2 linked regions of the Thermoclostridium stercorarium subsp. stercorarium DSM 8532 genome follow. Each later gene encodes a partner of the first gene's protein in a complex. Links are inferred from orthologs where the notes say so. Each region holds a gene or a part of one and is shown on either strand. Other genes may lie near its edges. The genes, in order: dnaX and CST_RS05835.

Region 1 (9,277 bases):
GTTATTCACATTATCCACAGCTTTTTCAGATAAATTGTGAATAACTGCTGTGCATTTGTGGATATCCTGTTTAAACCGCCTGTACTGCGTGCAAATAATGTTTCATGCGAATTCTTTGCGGGTAAAAAATAAACAAACGGATGTTAATTATCCGATATTAATATATAATATTGGATAAGGAGAACTATTCTAATTCCCGAAAGGAGTATGGGATATGAAGTACATTGTAAACGGCAAAAACATCGAAGTGACCGATGCATTAAGGGAACGGGCAATAAAGAAACTGAGCAAAATCGAGAAATTTTTCAAATCTGACGCCGAATGCAATATTATGTTCAAGGTGGAAAAAAACCGTCACATCTGCGAAGTTACCATTTTTTCCAAAGATCTCTTCATCAGGGCTGAAGAAACGACAAATGACATGTATGCTTCAATAGATATGGTAATTGACAAACTGGAACGTCAAATCAGAAAAAACAAAACCAAACTTGGAAAAAGAATTCGCCAGGAAAGTGTTATCCCTGAAAATTTTGACATAAAAGAAGACATAGAGGAAGAGAATTATAAAGTTGTAAAAAGCAAACGGTTTGCGATAAAACCCATGGATGTTGAGGAAGCCATACTGCAAATGAATCTTCTGGGGCACAATTTCTTCGTATTCACCAATGCCGAAACCGAGGAAGTAAACGTGGTTTATAAACGTAAGGACGGAAATTACGGTTTAATAGAACCTGAATATTAATCATAAAATAATATTAAAATATTATTAAAGATGTAGTAAAAATCAAATTTTGTGGTAAAATATAAGTAAGAGATGCACAAAAAACGGTTTTGGTTTAAGTGACATTTTGTTGAATCCTCCTGAAAAGGAGTTGGAAATTTTGACAGACGAAAAAATCAGGCTTTCGAAACAGGATCTTCGTATAATTGACATATACTCCAAAAAAAATCCGGAAGACATCATGCCTCAGTTTGGAAATCCTGATTATGAATTTATTGATGTTTCAAATACTGCGCAGGGTTTTAGAAGGGCAAACAACAGTTTTTTCGAATAATATGCCGGAAAGCAGGTAGTAAAATTGGAAGGATTTCATTTAACTTTTTTTAACAAGTGTGTATTAAAAAATTTATATAAGCTGTTTATAAGGCACCTGAATGAAATTGTTGGTAATTTCATCATGGTGCCTTTTTTGTTATCTTTAAAACCTGTTTATCCTTCCGTCCGTACTACGGGGAACCGTATAAGAATAAATGAAAGGGGTAATGGGATATGATATTGCGCAATTGCGCCGGAGGTGTGGTTTTCTCAAAAAACCACAAAGTTTTTCTTCTTAAGAACGAAAAAGGGGAGTGGGTTTTTCCGAAGGGAGTAATCAGAAACAATGAGCCGCAAAGCGAGGTGGCTCTGCGGAGGGTGAGGGAAGAAGGCGGGATTAATGCCACAATTATTTCACCGGCAGGTAGAACCAACTATGAATTCTTTTCAGTAACAAGGCAACAGCCCGTATGCAACCGTATAACATGGTTTATTATGCTCGCCGAAAGTGAGGATTATAAAATAGGAGAACCTGAGAAATTTCAGGATGCCGGATTTTTCACAATAGAAGAGGCAATGGAAAAAATAACTTACAGTCAGGATCGTTCATTACTTCACGTTTCTTATCTGAAATTTAAGGAACTGGTTCAGATTGCAAGCTAAAGCGATTAAAAACGAAAATAACGGATCAGCCTGGGGGTTGGCCGATAAAATGTTGAATATCATATAAATTTTCCGGGAGTAATTTGTATAAATTACTCCCGGAATGTGGCGGACTGTGTAAATTTCCTGGCTGGCCGTGATTTCGCCGGAATTTACAGAAAAAATTCGCCTTTCGGTTTATCACATCCCTATATAATTCATTTGTCATATCCGCATGTTTTCTGATAGAATAAAGGGTGATTAAAAAAGCTTTTACCGGAGTGGTCGGATGTACGAAAATATTCGTACCGTTTTGAACATCGGTACAGGAGAGTATGAAGAAAAACGATCACGTTTTTTGGCGTGGGTTTTTCCCGTAAGTTCGGAAGAAGAAGTTTTCTCACACTTGGAGTTTCTTAGAAAAAAATATTATGATGCAAGGCATCACTGCTATGCTTATATAATAGAAAATGAAACGGAGATTCAGCGTTTCAGCGATGACGGTGAGCCTTCCGGGACGGCAGGTCTGCCCATACTTGAGGCCATCAGGAAAAAAGGGCTTGTAAACGTCCTGGTAGTGGTTGTGAGGTATTTCGGGGGCATACTTCTTGGTGCCTCGGGATTGGTAAGGGCATACGGCAAGGCTGCAATTTCCGCCCTTGACAATACCACTACGGTAATAAGAAAATTATGCTGTGAGGCCTGTGTTCGGGTGGATTACGCATTGTACGGCAAGATACGGAACTTTCTTGAGACAAATAATTATCCGGTTAAGGATACACGGTTTACCGACAGCGTAGAGGTGGTACTGGTTATAGAGGAAGGGAGAAAGGATTCTTTTTGCAATGGACTGACAGAAATTACCGGCGGAAAAACCGAGGTTGTTTTTGGGAACAAAATACATGCCTATTTTGACGAAGAAGGAAATTTTGTTAAGTGATTATTTTAATACAATAATGTTGAAATTGTTCTGATGTCATGAGAGAATATACTGTAACTAAAAACCGATATGAATTTATTTTATTTGAGGTGAGGTTATGTCAGGACATTCGAAATGGGCCAATATCAGACACAAGAAAGAAAAAACCGATGCGCAGAAGGGAAAGATATTTACTAAACTGGGCCGGGAAATAGCGATGGCAGTTAAGGCCGGCGGGCCCGATCCCGAAACGAATTCCCGCCTGAAGGATGCAATTGCAAAGGCGAAAGCCAACAACATGCCTAACGAGAATATAATGAGAAGCATTAAAAAAGCAGCCGGGGATATATCCACCGATGATTACGAGGAAATTGTTTATGAGGGCTATGGTCCCGGCGGCGTTGCAATTATTGTGGAAACCCTTACGAACAACCGAAACCGCACCGCGGGGGATATAAGACATATTTTTGACAAATACGGCGGAAACCTCGGAACAACCGGATGTGTGTCTTTCATGTTTGACAAAAGAGGGCAGATTATAATTGAAAAAAACGACAGCATAGACGAAGACAGTCTCATGATGTCTGCGCTCGAAGCCGGTGCTCTTGATGTGGCTGTTGAGGATGAGTATTATGAAATAATCACCGAGCCGCAGGACTTTTCGAAAGTTGCCGATGCACTGGAAAAGGAAGGCTATAAGTTTGAAAGCGCGGAAGTTGCCATGATTCCGAAGACAACAACAACGCTGACCAATGAAGAAATGATCGCAAACATGGAAAAACTGATAGAAAAGCTTGAAGATCACGATGACGTGCAGAATATTTATCACAACTGGGAACAGGGGTAATTTAAAAAATTTTGTCCGGGAGAGTATTTATGGAGAAAAAATCGCTGGATATAACCGCTATTCAGGAAATTATCCCGCACAGGTTCCCATTCCTTCTGGTGGACAGAATAACCGAACTGGAGCTGGAACCTGTGATAAGGGCGGTCGGAATTAAGAACGTGACCATTAACGAACCGTTTTTTCAGGGCCATTTCCCGTCATATCCCGTAATGCCCGGTGTACTGATTGTTGAAGCCCTTGCTCAAACAGCGTGTGTAGCGGGGATGATGCTGGAAGAGAACAGGGGAAAGATTCCGCTGTTTACAGGAATAGAGGATTTGAAATTCAGAAGACAGGTGGTGCCGGGAGATACCTTAAGGCTTGAAGTTGAGTTCATTCAGATGCGCCATGGGATGGGGAAGGCCAGAGTGCGTGCTTCGGTTCAGGACCAGACGGCGGCAGAGGGAATAATTAAATTTGCCATAATTGAACAAAAGGGAAAAGAATAGGCTATGCGTGTATTTGCGATATCGGATTTACACCTTTCACTGGCCGAAAACAAACCCATGGATATTTTTGATCGGGTATGGGAAAATTACATGGACCGTATCCGGGAAAACTGGATTAAAGCCGTAAATGACGATGATCTGGTCCTGATTCCCGGTGATATATCATGGGCGACGTATATTGAAAATTCCGCTCCCGATTTTCTGTATCTGGAAGCGCTTCCCGGAAAGAAAATAATATCAAAGGGAAATCATGATTACTGGTGGACAACCCACAGTAAACTGAACAAGTTTAAAGAAAGTCTGTCATTGAACAGTATTGCCTTTCTTCATAACAACGCTTTTTTTTACGGCAGCCTGGCGATAGTCGGAACAAGAGGATGGAAGAATCCGGAAGACGAAGATTTTTCAGCCGAGGACGAAAAAATATATAACCGTGAGCTGGAACGGCTGAAAATATCGCTGAAATTAACCGAAAATTTCGGCGGAACGAAAATTGCAATGCTTCACTATCCTCCTTTTTCAGCCAGGGGTAACCCTACAGGGTTTGTGGATATAATGAAAAACTACGGTGTGAATATATGCATTTACGGTCATCTTCATGGCAAAAGCAGTAATTCCGCTACTGAGGGAGAAATTGACGGGATAAGGTACCACCTGGTGTCTGCGGATTATCTGAAATTTGAGCCTCTTTATTTGGGGGAATGGCTGACCTAAGCAAGGGGTGATTAAAACGTCACATCTGGCATTATACCGAATGTATAGACCTCAGACCTTCGATGAGGTCGTGGAACAGCAGCATATAGTAACAACACTGAAAAATGCGGTTATTTCAAAAAAAATAGCCCATGCATATCTATTTTGCGGGACCCGGGGTACGGGAAAAACCACGATGGCGAAGATATTTGCCCGTGCGGTTAATTGCCTGAATCCCGTTGACGGTAATCCCTGCAACAAGTGTGAGATATGCAGGGGAATTATCGACGGGACGATACTTGACGTCATGGAAATCGACGCTGCGTCCAATAACAGCGTAGACAATATAAGAAACATAATTGACGAAGTGGTATATACTCCCACGAGGGCTTCGAGGAAAGTGTACATTATAGATGAAGTGCACATGCTGTCGATTGGCGCCTTCAATGCCTTACTGAAAACTCTGGAGGAACCTCCCGAACACGTAATATTTATTTTGGCGACGACCGAACCCCATAAGCTTCCTGCCACCGTGCTTTCACGATGTCAGAGGTTTGATTTCCGGCGCATAACGTCACGGGGAATAGCCAACAGGCTCATTTCCATTGCAAAGGACTGCGGTGTGGCTTTGTCTGAAGAAGCGGCGTTGTTTATTGCCTCGCTCAGCGAGGGGGCTTTAAGGGACGGTATAAGCATACTGGATCAGTGTATTTCCACAGGAAAGCCTGAACTGGACCTGGAATCGGTTCAAAAAATCGTCGGGGTTGCGCCGGGTACGGTGATAATTAATACGGTGGGTTATTTTTTAGAGCGGAGAAGCAGAGAGGCAATTTCGCAGATTGATTTGGTATTTTCGGAAGGAATGGATCCGGGGCAATTCATTCATAATTTGATCCGTTTCATGCGGGACATTCTTATTTTTAAAACCACCGGCGACCTTTCCCATTTATACAGCGTAACCGAGGAGGAAAAAAAGGCTGTTCAGAATTTCGCAGGGAAAATGTCCATGCCTTTAGGCCTTGCGGTAATACGTGAACTGACCGGCCTTGAAGCTTCTTTAAGATGGAGTTCCAGCCAGCGTATTCTGATTGAAACTGCGTTTTTACGTATTTGTTCGAGGGATATTGGTTACGGAGAAGAGGAACTTGCGGAGCGTATTCAACTTCTTGAAGACAGATTGAGGGAAATTGAGGAAGGAATTGTTAAAGGGGAATTGCGGCAGGATTTTGCCTCAGACTGTGCTGTGAAAAATGACGGTGAAAATGGAACCAGGCCCGTGACGGAGGCTTTTGAAAACGGCCTGGAGACCAATACCGGACGAAATGACGAAAATTCCAAAACTCAGAATAAAACGCAGTTTAAGCCGTTTACCGAATGGGAAAGCGTTCTGAAGGAACTTTCAGGTATTGGGCGTATGAAGCTCTATAGCAGCCTGATAGGAACAAAGGCGGTTTGGACTGACGATAAAACCATAGGCATATTATTTCAGGAAGAAGACGAATTCAAACGGCGCATACTGAACGAGAACGGCAATATGTCAGTAATAGCCGATACCGTAAAAAGAGTTACCGGTTTGGAGGTTAATGTATCGGTGCTTAATAACAAAAAGGAAGAAAAGAATTCAGATGTACCTGAAAACATTCTTGCCTTCGCCAAAAGAAAAGGAGTAAAACTTGATATAATAGACGAATAGACAAAAATAATTTGCAAACATATTAGAAAAGGGTATTGACAACGCCCTTACCAAGCTGCTATAGTAAAAAACAGAACAGAGGCGTATAAGCTGTTCCCTGCGACATGTATCATTTTTGGTATTTCAGTCCATGATATTGATAAGGGCTTTGTTATAGTCGGTTGATCGTAATAACTACCCAGTGACACAACAAAATCCAGTTTATATCCGGATATATGAAAGATTAATTAGTTATTTTGTTGGTTTTTCTGCGGGAAATATATTTTGGTGTTCACAAAAACCAAAATTTTTAATATGATCTATTATTAGGTTAAGGAAATTGTATACTTATTCAGGCACCCGGGGCCAATAAAAATTGAAAACAATAAACAATATAATAACCCGGGCGTTTCGTGAAAAAATAATTGGTTTAATCATCCGTACCAATCAAATATAGATTTCAATTACGAAAAACAGAATAAGGCGGTGTGTCATGGAAGATATAGCGAAACTGCAAGGCAAGAGCCTGAATGATTTGAGGTATATTGCCAAAGTAATGGGTATAAAAAGCATAACCCGTTACAGAAAGCAGGAATTAATAGAAAAAATACTGGAAGCCGGACAAAAAAAGGACGAACTTGTCCAGCCGATGCAGGCTACTGTGAAAAAAAGACCGGGGCGTCCGAGAAAAAATAAGGATGCCGAGGAAAATGAGATGCAAGCCGTACAGCAGCCTGTTCCCGCTGAAGAAAAGGATAAGGAAACTGCAGAATCGGATGCAGCGGGTGAAACATATGATAAGCAGGAAGAAACAACTGTAACGGCGCAAACCGAAGAGACGGCTAAAGAAGAAGCCAAAAAAGATACCGAACATCCTGAAAAAGTTGTTACCGAATCCGCTGTAAAAGAGGAGAAAAAAGCCGAAACCGGCGAAAGCAGACAGCCGGCTTCAGAACAGCAAACCGAACGGGAAACGGCTGTTGAGGATACGGATAAACAGGATAAACAAGATAAACAGGAAAGAACTGATAAACAGGAAAAGGTTCAGGATAAAGAGACTTCCACTGAAAGCAATGTTAAGGAAACAAAGGAATACAGCGTAAAACCGGTTCATATAAGAGACCTTTCCAAACTTGAAAGTGATGAGCCGGTGAGCGGTATACTTGAAGTTTTACCCGATGGTTACGGGTTCTTAAGAGGACAGAATTATCTTTCGGGACCTCGGGATATTTATGTTTCCCCGTCACAAATCAGGCGTTTCAATTTAAAAACAGGCGACAAGATTGTAGGAAAGGGAAGAATTCAAAAAGAAGGCGAGAAATTCCAGGCGCTTTTATACGTACTGTCGGTAAACGGAGATCCACCAGAGGTCGCACAGCAGCGCAAACCCTTTGATCAGCTTACGCCCATCTATCCCAATGAAAGGATTACCCTGGAGACCGAACCAATGGAGCTGTCGACGAGGCTGATAGACTTAATTGCTCCGATAGGCAAAGGTCAGAGAGGGTTGATTGTCTCTCCTCCAAAAGCAGGTAAAACAGTTCTTCTGAAAAAGATTGCGAATGCCATTACCCAAAATTATAAAGACATGGAATTAATAGTGCTGCTTATTGACGAGAGGCCGGAAGAAGTAACAGATATGCAGCGCTCAATAAAGGGCGACGTAATTTACAGTACTTTTGACGAGCTGCCGGAGCATCATATTAAAGTGGCCGAAATGGTGCTCGAACGTGCACAGAGGCTTGTTGAGCAAAAGAAGGACGTGGTGGTGTTACTGGACAGTATAACCCGTCTTGCGAGAGCGTATAATTTAACCATTCCGCCGACGGGAAGAACTTTGTCAGGTGGTCTTGATCCCGGTGCGTTGCATAAACCTAAAAGATTTTTCGGTGCAGCAAGAAATATTGAAAACGGAGGGAGCCTTACAATCATAGCCACCGCCCTGATAGACACCGGAAGCCGTATGGATGATGTTATATACGAAGAATTTAAGGGAACGGGTAACATGGAACTGCATCTTGACAGAAAGCTGTCTGAAAAGAGAATATTCCCCGCAATAGACATTAACCGTTCAGGAACACGCCGTGAAGAACTGCTTTTGAGTCAGAAGGAACTCGAGTCTGTCTGGGCTATACGAAGGGCAATAAGCAACATGGGCACGGCGGAAGTGACGGAAATGATTATAAACCGCCTGATGCAAACAAAGACAAATGAAGAGTTTATAAACAGTATTAACCTGGCTTTTCTGCAGAAGGAAAAAAATAATTTCGAATTACTGTACAAATAATACAGTCTGTAATAATGAACCCAAAGGGGCGGGGATTCCTGCCCTTTTTGCATGAATTCCTGAAATGAAATATTCTGAGATTTTGCCGGTATTTGTGCAATTGTTCATCTGTCGCCGGCGCGGCTGAATTTTAAGCGAGCGGGATTTTTTCGCAGAAACCTCAGAAAACTGCGCATAGTATCCCTTTTAACCGGGCACAATACAAATGCATTAAGATGTGTTTTGTTGATATGGTTTGTTTTTCGGTGTTTCTTTAATTTTTCTGAAAATAGTTTTTTAAAATAATTCATTTCAAAGAAAGAGGGATACTATGGTCAATGGATATGATCAGGACGTCTTTGGCGAAAAGACAAAATTTGTAAAGAAGAAAGGTGTATACAGGCTGAAAAAAACCTCTGAATTCAACGGCGTTATCAACAAAAACAGTCATTTGAGCGAAATGGGCAAGGAATATCCTTCAGGCGAAGACGTTAAAAACAAAAAGGATAAGGAAAAACTGTCATTCCAGGAATGGGCTGAAAAATATCGTCAATAGGTTACGCTTTTTCAGGTCCGGTGCTTTTCATGCCCGCTGTTTTGTGATAGGATAACTACAGAAAATTTTCTGAAGGGAATTATGATGCAGGACCTGAAACTTTACGAAAATTTTGTAAAGGCGTGCCAAAACTGTACGAAGTGTGACCTTGCCAAAAC
Region 2 (9,340 bases), 1.2 Mb from region 1 along the record:
TCTTCAAATGTCAATGGGTGATATGAGCTATCGTGTATAAATCCCTTAATTCGCTCTTTTCTTTCCTCTAACATTACATCAGCCCTTTTCCGTTTTTCTTTGGCGCATTTATTTATTAATACAGCTATTCATACCATGTATTAATATCATTTAACATAAAAAATATAAATATACAATATTTTTACTTTATATATCATATTTAATATTTTTCATCGCATTAAGGCCTATCTCGAAAAATTTCTCCAGCGACAGGCCAAGTTCATTACATGTTGATATCTGTTCCTTATGTTCCCTATTTATAAATCCTTCTTCGTTAAATTTTTTTATAAGATAACCCACTGTCAGGTCGGAAATACTTCTGCCAGGAATGGCTGAAGCGCATTTTTCAATAAAGCGGGGCAAATGATCGCTGCAGTACAGTGCCTTATCCACCTTTCTCCTTCTCGGAAACCCCAGCTTTGGATTGTGGGACTTGATGGAATAAATTATTGCGGGATCAACACTAAGGCCTTCCAGAATATCTGCAGCCACCAGGCCGTGTTTTTCCAAATCCCCTTCTACAATATCCAGATCAATGTCATGAAGAAGCCCTGTAAGCCCCCAAGCCTCGGTTTCTTCATGCAAGAACTCTGCCAGTTCCCTCATAATGGCTTCCACCGCCAGACTGTGCCGTATTTTTTTCTCATCGGACAGCCTTGCTTTTAATTCGTCAAACGCCCTTTTCCTGTTCATATTTATCCCCCCGATTAAAAACGCTAAACATTCTCTGCCGTACAACTTCCATTATAACACAGGAAAAAGTTATTACCGCAATAATTTTTGCTTGATAATACCAGATTAAAATGGTAGCATATATATCATGTCCAGTTCGCAAAATCCTGGGCGGCACCCATTTATGGTGCCAAAACAAAACTACGGAGGTTTTTTATTATGAACAACAAAGTCTTGTACATTGCCAGAGCGGCATTGATTGCCGCAATTTACACAGTCGTAACCGTTCTGGTTGCGCCTTACGCTTATGGCATATTTCAGTTCCGCGTTTCAGAAGCCATGACAGTGCTTCCAGCCGTGATGTCTTCAGCAATACCGGGTTTATTTGTCGGGTGTCTTGTTTCAAATATTATAGGAGGTTACGGACCGATAGATATAATTTTCGGCAGCCTCACTACACTCATAGCTGCCATTTTTTCAAGGCAATTGAGAAAATATCCATGGCTTGTTCCTCTTCCGCCTGTTATATTTAACGCCGTAATTGTGGGCGGTTATTTACATTTCCTGTATTTTAAGGACACCCCGCTGCTTGCATGTATGGGCTGGGTAGGACTTGGAGAGCTGCTGGCATGCTATGCTCTTGGTTATCCGCTTCTTATGCTGCTGACGAAAAGATTCGGAGAATATTTTAAAGATTGGTAAACCGCAAAAAACCGCAGGCCTCTTTTACATATACGCAGCCTGCGGTTTGTCAAATGTATTCCATACCTGTTTTTAATGCTTTAATTTCCATCGGGATTAGATTACGCTTTTTTTCGGGCAAAACTTCATAAAGGGCCTTTTCGAGATTATCCACCGTTACTGTTTTTCTTTCCTTGATCAGCTTCCCAAGAAGAATTATATTAGCAAAAGCCATATTTCCCATCTCCGACGCCATTTTAGTGGCAGGTACCTTAAATGATTCAATGTCGCCGCGCTTAACATCCCTGTCCACTATCGACGAATCCATTACTATAACTCCTCCCTCCTCGACAAGATTCTCAAATTTGTCCAATGACGGCCTGTTCATCACTATTAATTCGTTACAGCTGTATAAAACAGGCGAATCAACGGGACGGTCAGAAATAACCACACTGCTGTTTGCCGTTCCACCACGCATTTCAGGGCCATATGAAGGAAGCCATGAGACATGTTTTCCGTCCAGCATTCCGGCATATGCCAAAAGTTTTCCTGCCATCAGTATCCCCTGACCTCCGAAACCGGCCAGGATTATTTCATGAACCATTTCTCATACCTCCAGGTTTTCTCCTTTGAATACTCCGATGGGGTATTGGGGAATCATCTCTTTTTCAATCCGTGTCATGGATTCAACAGGGCTAAGTCCCCAGTTTGTGGGGCATGTCGACAATAATTCCACAAGCGAAAAACCAAGTTTTGCAAGCTGTACCTTAAAGGCTTTTTTTATTGCCTCCTTTGCCTTTTTAATATGTTTTACATCATGAAGTGAAGCTCTTTCAATGTATGTCGGTCCCTGAAGTGTCGCAAGCATTTCACAGACGTTTATCGGGAAGCCGTGTAATTCTGCAATCCTTCCGTAAGGTGTCGTGGTTGTGAACTGATTTAACAGTGTTGTAGGAGCCATCTGGCCGGAAGTCATTCCGTATATCGTATTATTAATAAAAATTACCGTTATGTTTTCGCCCCTGGCAGCCGCGTGAACAATTTCCGCCGTTCCGATTGCCGCCAGATCCCCGTCTCCCTGATAGGTAAATACAACGCAGTCGGGCTTACACCGTTTAACCCCTGTTGCAACTGCGGGAGCCCGTCCATGGGGCGCCTGGATCATATCACAGGAAAAATAATCATAGCTGTTGTATGAGCATCCGACAGAGGATATACCCACCGTTTTCCCCTCAATCCCCAGTTCGTCCAAGACTTCCGCAACAAGTCGGTGGGCAATGCCATGTGTGCAGCCCGGGCAATAGTGCATGGACACATCCTTTAAAGCGTTAGGCCTTTGAAAAATTACAGCCATACATTCCCCTCCGTTTCCGCATGGGCGTCAATTTTAATACAACTCTTTCTCAACCTTTCCTCACATGTTCGTCATACATCCGGCGTATTATTTCCAGAATATCGTCCCGGACCGGAACCATTCCTCCCATACGTCCGTGAAAGTAAACCCTGCGTCTGCCGTTTACTGCCAGAAGCACATCCTCGATCATCTGGCCTGAACTCATCTCAACCGTCAGAAAGGCCTTTGCCATGTCCATCACCTTATCAAAAGCTTCTGCAGGAAAAGGCCAAAGGGTTATTGGCCTTATAAGCCCAACCTTTATACCTTCACGCCGGGCAATTTCTATTACGCTTTTGGCAATTCTCGCCACCGTTCCGTAAGCAACTATGAACAGCTCGGCTTCCTCATGTCTGTAAAGTTCATAACGGCACTCTTTCTGTTTAATAAGTTCATATTTTTTCTGCAGTTCCCGGTTCATTTTTTCAAGTACTGCCGGATCCAGATGTATTGAAGTAATTATATTCTGCTTTCTGTTATTGCCGTGACCTGTTACTGCCCAGGGCTTTTCATAATGTTCCACGGGTTCTTCGTCCCTGAACTCAACCACTTCCATCATCTGACCGAGAATACCGTCGCCCAATATCATTACGACAATTCGGTATTTGTCGGCAAGATTAAATGCCTCAACCGTTAGTTCATAAAGTTCCTGAACACTGGACGGAGCCAGAACAATCTGACGGTAATCTCCATGCCCGCCGCCTTTACATGCCTGGAAATAGTCGCTTTGAGACGGTTGGATGCCTCCAAGACCCGGGCCTGCCCGCATAATATTTACCACCACCGCAGGAACTTGAGCACCGGCCAAATATGAAAGCCCTTCCTGTTTCAAACTTATCCCCGGGCTTGAAGAAGAGGTCATTACCCTTGCCCCGGTACTTCCTGCACCGTAAACCATGTTTATTGCTGCCACTTCGCTTTCAGCCTGCAGAAAAACACCGCCCGCTTTTGGAAGTTTTCTGGCCATATAGTGGGCAATTTCGGTCTGCGGCGTAATGGGATAACCGAAATAATAAAGGCATCCTGCCCTTATAGCGGCTTCAGCAATGGCTTCATTTCCTCTCATCAACAGTTTCCGACCCATAAGCGCCTCCTTCATTTTTCTACCACAATGGCACAATCGGGGCAGATTACAGCACAAAACGCACAACCGATACATCCGGTCATGTCGGTAATTTCCGCCGGATGATAACCTTTTTCATTAAGACTTTGTTCATTTATTCTTATAATGCGCCTTGGGCATACACTTACACACAGTTCGCATCCCTTACACTTTTCTGATATAAACGTAACTCTTGCCAATAAAATTCCCTCCGGTTGCGGGTTTAACCATTTATATTCAAATTAAGAAGTTTATGTATTATTTCATTATATCATTAAATTTTCCATTTCTACAATATCAGGGAAATTAATTATCCTTTTCATCCACAGCACGGGTTCTTTCAAATCATGGACAACAATATCGTTTTTTGTCATAAACGCGTGAAAAGCAATGGGAATATTTGCAGACATGCTTATTGAGTGCGCAAACTCAATTCCTTTTACAATGTCGCCAGGAGTTGTGTGATTCATCAAGTGAGAATTGTTGATAAGGAAATCGACGTCCATTCCTGATGATTTTTTTATTTCTTCAAGTATTTCCAAAACCCCTGAAATGTTTGACGTTTCAGGACGAAAACAGTTAATAACAAAATAGAGGACAGCCTCGTCATCCCGTATTTCGCGCCTGTAACGCCCGATTACGAGTGCTCCGGCGTCGTCCCCGCCCGTATCCATTACAATTTGAAAACTTTTATCCATAAGGTACCTGCTGAACTCTCCGGTTAGTGCAGGCACGTCAACGTTAGTATTGGCAAATTTGGGCGCTATTACTTTAATGCCTTGCCTTTCCAGTTGGGATCGCGCCAAACTGCTCCTGAAATATGGGTTAACGGTATCCATATCGGCAAGGACAACCTTTTTTCCCTGCTCTGCCATTTTTATCGCCAGATTTACAGAAATCTCAGATTTCCCAACGCCATAATGGCCTGTTATTATGTGAATCCTTTTCTCCGACATTTTTTACCCTTTATTTATATTTAACCAAAATATATTATCATATGTCTTTCCACCGGCTTCTCCCAATGTCATACATATTATTACCGTAACGGTCGATCACCACAATCAGCGGAAAATTCACCACGGAGAGTTTTCTGACCGCTTCGGTCCCCAAATCCTCAAAAGCTATAATTTCCTGACTCTGAACAGATTTAGATATCAGGGCTCCGGCTCCTCCGACGGCCCCGAAATACACCGCGCCGTACTTTACCATTGCATCAATTACTTCCCTGCTTCTCTGCCCTTTGCCGATCATCCCGGTAATTCCCATTTCAATAAGTTTCGGCGTATAGTAATCCATTCTTCCGCTTGTAGTGGGCCCCGCCGAACCTATAACCCTTCCCGGCGGTGCCGGACAAGGCCCCATATAGTATATAACCTGGTCTGATAAATCAAAAGGCAGCTTTTCACCAGCAAGGATCATTTCAAACAGTCTTTTATGCGCAGCGTCCCTTGCGGTATATACCGTTCCGGATAATTCAACCACGTCGCCTGCCTTAAGAATTTCTATTTTATCTTTTGTAAGGGGCGTAGTTATTTTATGTTTCATCTATATCCCTCATTTTCCGGAACAGAATTCATCGTATACAATGGCTCATCCACTGTAAGCTGCGGGTTACCGCCTTTCAGCCCGTAAATCAATACCAGATTGGCGGGTTTTCCGGGTTTAGGATAAACCATTCTTATGCTCTTGGGTTCAATTTTATATTCCCTCATCCAGTAAAAAATCTCCACAAGCCTTTCGGGTCTGTGAACCATGAAAAAACGTCCGTGATACTTAAGAAGTTTTGAAGACACCGAAATAATTGACTCCAGCGTGCAATGAATTTCATGTCTTGAAACGGCTTTGTTGTCAGAAGGATTGATTAAACCCGTTCCAACCTTCCTGTAAGGAGGGTTTGTAACAACCGCGTCAAAATAGCCTACACCAAACCACTCCACCGCTTTCAGAAAATCGCCTTCAATAATCTTAACTTTATCACCGAGGTTATTGTATTCAACGCTTCTTTTTGCCATATCGGCTATGTCCGGCTGAATTTCAATTCCTGTAATATGTGATGCCTCTGTTTTCTGCGACAGAAGCAGCGGCAGTATACCAGTCCCGGTGCCCAAATCCACGATTTTCGAACCTTTTTCCACTCTTACGTAATCAGAAAGCAGAACAGCGTCAATCCCAAAACAAAAACCATCAATCTTCTGTATGATTTTTAAGCCGTTTAACTGAAGATCATCCAGTCGTTCTCCCTCTCTGAGGAAAGGCTGTTCCATTAAAAAAACTCCTTCTATATAGTCAGCTTGGGTTTTCTGAAAAAACAATATTACAGAAAGAGCCGGACTCAACGTCTGGCTCTGGCTCTGGCTGATAATAACCTTATAATATATTATTATTCCGGCTTCGGAGCGTCAACCGGGCATACATCGGCGCAAGCTCCGCATTCTATGCATTCTTCCGGATTAATAACATATTTGGTATCACCAGCAGAAATGCAACTGACAGGGCATTCGGATTCACAAGCTCCACAGCTTATGCAATCGTCTGTGATGTAATATGCCATAATCAAGTACACCTCCCAAATCATAGGAAACCTTTTGCGGTTTCCCCTGTTATCCTACAATATATTATAATTCGTGTCAATAGAAACAAAATAACAGTTTTCTTACGCCTATCGGCGAAAAAGGTTAATCCTCAAGCTGTTTCAGCAGTTCCATATCGGCTTCGTCCAACTGCTCCTCTGATTCCTTTTCAGCATCCTTTAAAAGTTTCACTTCCGAGGCGTGGTATTCCTTCAAATCGGGTTCGTTGTCGTTGTCCAGCTTGACCTTTACCTTCTCCTGAAGCAGGCTGACGTACACAACCGTCCCCGGCCCGTCAGGGGTCTGTACCAGCGCATTAACCTTCGGAATACGTTTCAAAAGATCCTCATAGACTTCATGCTCATACCTGAGACAACACATAAGTCTTCCGCAGATGCCCGAAATTTTTGTCGGATTAAGTGACAGGCTTTGCTCCTTGGCCATTTTTATCGATATGGGCTGAAATTCTGTCAAATGATTGCAGCAACACAGACACCTTCCGCATACACCAAGTCCGCCCATCATTTTTGCCTCGTCACGCACGCCAATCTGCCTTAACTCAATTCTTGTGCGGAATACCGCAGCAAGATCCTTCACCAGTTCCCTGAAATCCACACGGCCGTCGGCAGTGAAATAAAAAAGAATTTTATTATTGTCAAAAGTATACTCTACGTCAATTAATTTCATCTCAAGATTATGTTTCTTTATTTTCTCAAGGCAAATGCCAAATGCTTCCTTTGCCTTACGCTTATTTTCTTCCACATGTTGCAGATCCTCTTCGGTCGCCTTTCTTATGACTTTTTTCAGGGGAGCCACCACTTCGCTGTCATCCACTTCCCTTAAAGTCTGAACCACCTCGCCGCATTCAATTCCCCTTGCGGTTTCAACTATTACCTTTTCCCCGAGTTTCAAGTCAATCCCTGCAGGATCGAAATAATATATTTTACCGGCGTAACGAAACCTTACACCTATAACACTCACCATATATTAAACCTCCTGAATTTCCAGCAATAAAGTATCAATCCCCAGCTGCAAGTTAATGTTGTAGCTGAAATTGCGCCTCATTCTTTCAAGATTTGCTATCTTCTCAAAAAGGTTATGTTTTTGATAAGATGAAGCAATATGTTTAATGATACCTTTTTTATCAGAATTGATCAACCTGTCTTCCATTCCAAGTTTTAGCACCAGGCAGTCTCTGTATACCGACAGCAGAATATCAAAAACAGCCGGAATATTTTCCCTGTTATCCAGCAGTGTTTTGCGGAAATTTTCAATGTAATTCAAATCATCTGATTTTTCAAACAATTGAAATACCTGGGCGCGAAGATCGGTGATTGCCCCTTCCTCAATCATACGTATCGCGTTAAGCGGAATTCCGCTGGAAAATCTTAAAATAAACTCCCACTGGTCATTCGGTATATTATGCCGTGAACCTACAATCATTCTCATTTCTTCATCGGAATACGGTGTCATCCGTAAATTAACGGTACGGGACTGGATTGTAGGCAACAGAGCTTCAAAATTGGTGGTCAGGAGAATTATAATCACATATTTCGGAGGCTCTTCGAGAGTTTTTAGAAGACAGTTCTGAGCCTGAGGTGTCATAAGCTCCGCGTCGGGTATAAGATACACTTTTCTGTTGCCATAGGTGGGTCTGTGGGCGGCATGGTCCTGCAACTCACGGATGGAATCAACGCCTATCGACTTTTTGTCACTTACAACCTGAAAGAAATCGGGATTGGTTCCGCTGTTAAACGTCCGGCAGCTTATGCAGTTACAATTATATGAATTGGGATTCTGACACAAGAGGTCCTTTGCAAATGCACGGGCCAGCGTCTTCTTTCCTATGCCTTCAGGTCCTGAAAGTGCATATGCATGTCCCACCAAATCATGAGTTATCAGTCTTTTCAGATATCCGACCAACTCGCTCTGCCCTATAATTTTATCCAGTTCCAACCGCTAACATCCCCTGTCTTTTCAATATGATGTTGTGTTGTAATTACATTATAACATATGTACCTGATTACGTATAAATAATTGATAATCAATCAGATATGCCGTTACTACATAAATATATCCAAAATCAGGCCACGTATATCTTCAATTCTGGCAAGAATTTTCAAATGATCCCGTTCTTTTTTCAATACTTCCTGTGTCAGTTCCTCGAGGTTCTGGTTAATCCTTTTAACTATGGCGAAAATGCGGTGCCTTCCTCTTCTGTCCAGGTAGCTTTCCTTTGAAAACTTGGCAAAGCCACGGACGGCCTCTTCAAGAAACTCGGATATCATCTTTTTATATACCCTCAGTTCTGCAATATCCACTTTTTCACTTAACTTTTCGCCCTGCTTTATTATTTCATTTGCCATTTCCCTCAGTGTTTCATCCAGATTCTGTGATTCATGCCTTTGAAGATGGGTTTCAAAGGAAGTTTGTTTCTGTCCGACAACCCTGCTTCCTTCTGTATTTACCCTTCCTATGATATTTCTTTGGCTTCTGTTAGAACTGTCAATTTTAAGCTCCATTAAACTTCACCGTTTTCCCAAGATTTTTTCTAATCTTTATATCGGCAAATTAAATCATCCACATGCCTTTTTATTTGCAAAAAAACTTCTTCTGGCGGCAATAAACCGTTTATTCGCTTTATCCTTTCAGGATACATGTCTGCTATCATTACATAGCCCCTATATACCTTGTCATGAAAGGAAATATCCTCCCGTTCCAGCCTGTCGGGTTCAGATATGCCAAGCCGTCTTTTTAAGGCAGTCATCGGCTCTACATCCATAAAAAAAGTTATATCGGGAACCAGTTTCCGGGTCGCAATATCGTTTATGGCTTTAACCATATCCATTCCCATGCCCCTTGCAATTCCCTGATAAACGTAAC

What was found.
Region 2: dnaX (region 1) and CST_RS05835 share a complex: the UniProt entries of both Bacillus subtilis proteins name them as parts of the DNA clamp loading complex. The link is inferred for Thermoclostridium stercorarium subsp. stercorarium DSM 8532 from one-to-one orthologs.

The regions. Positions count from the first base shown.
Region 1 is NC_020134.1:2,575,574-2,584,850, reverse strand. The notes cover bases 4,155-7,002. They hold dnaX (DNA polymerase III subunit gamma/tau), read left to right. Parts: upstream 4,155-4,686; coding sequence 4,687-6,318; downstream 6,319-7,002. Other genes in these bases: rho (transcription termination factor Rho), read left to right, coding at 6,791-7,002; CST_RS11130 (metallophosphoesterase), read left to right, coding at 4,155-4,646. In the rest of the region: hpf (ribosome hibernation-promoting factor, HPF/YfiA family), read left to right, coding at 215-742; CST_RS13575 (hypothetical protein), read left to right, coding at 882-1,055; CST_RS11150 (NUDIX hydrolase), read left to right, coding at 1,271-1,699; CST_RS11145 (YigZ family protein), read left to right, coding at 1,968-2,618; CST_RS11140 (YebC/PmpR family DNA-binding transcriptional regulator), read left to right, coding at 2,716-3,444; 3-hydroxyacyl-ACP dehydratase FabZ, read left to right, coding at 3,474-3,932; more of CST_RS11130, read left to right, coding at 3,936-4,154; more of rho, read left to right, coding at 7,003-8,584; CST_RS11115 (hypothetical protein), read left to right, coding at 8,895-9,119; CST_RS11110 (uracil-DNA glycosylase), read left to right, coding at 9,201-9,277. UniProt on the Bacillus subtilis protein: Part of the beta sliding clamp loading complex, which hydrolyzes ATP to load the beta clamp onto primed DNA to form the DNA replication pre-initiation complex.
Region 2 is NC_020134.1:1,347,825-1,357,164, reverse strand. What follows is about bases 6,430-9,340. They hold CST_RS05835 (DNA polymerase III subunit), read right to left. Parts: upstream 8,414-9,340; coding sequence 7,445-8,413; downstream 6,430-7,444. Other genes in these bases: tmk (dTMP kinase), read right to left, coding at 9,009-9,340; CST_RS05830 (YaaR family protein), read right to left, coding at 8,521-8,979; CST_RS05840 (PSP1 domain-containing protein), read right to left, coding at 6,563-7,441; CST_RS05845 (DUF362 domain-containing protein), read right to left, coding at 6,430-6,438. Outside these bases: rnr (ribonuclease R), read right to left, coding at 1-74; CST_RS05890 (HDIG domain-containing metalloprotein), read right to left, coding at 187-732; CST_RS05885 (QueT transporter family protein), read left to right, coding at 931-1,413; CST_RS05880 (2-oxoacid:acceptor oxidoreductase family protein), read right to left, coding at 1,463-1,996; CST_RS05875 (thiamine pyrophosphate-dependent enzyme), read right to left, coding at 2,000-2,746; CST_RS05870 (3-methyl-2-oxobutanoate dehydrogenase subunit VorB), read right to left, coding at 2,796-3,869; CST_RS05865 (4Fe-4S binding protein), read right to left, coding at 3,881-4,087; CST_RS05860 (nucleotide-binding protein), read right to left, coding at 4,154-4,843; CST_RS05855 (Fe-S-containing hydro-lyase), read right to left, coding at 4,881-5,432; CST_RS05850 (tRNA1(Val) (adenine(37)-N6)-methyltransferase), read right to left, coding at 5,429-6,151; more of CST_RS05845, read right to left, coding at 6,268-6,429. UniProt on the Bacillus subtilis protein: DNA polymerase III is a complex, multichain enzyme responsible for most of the replicative synthesis in bacteria.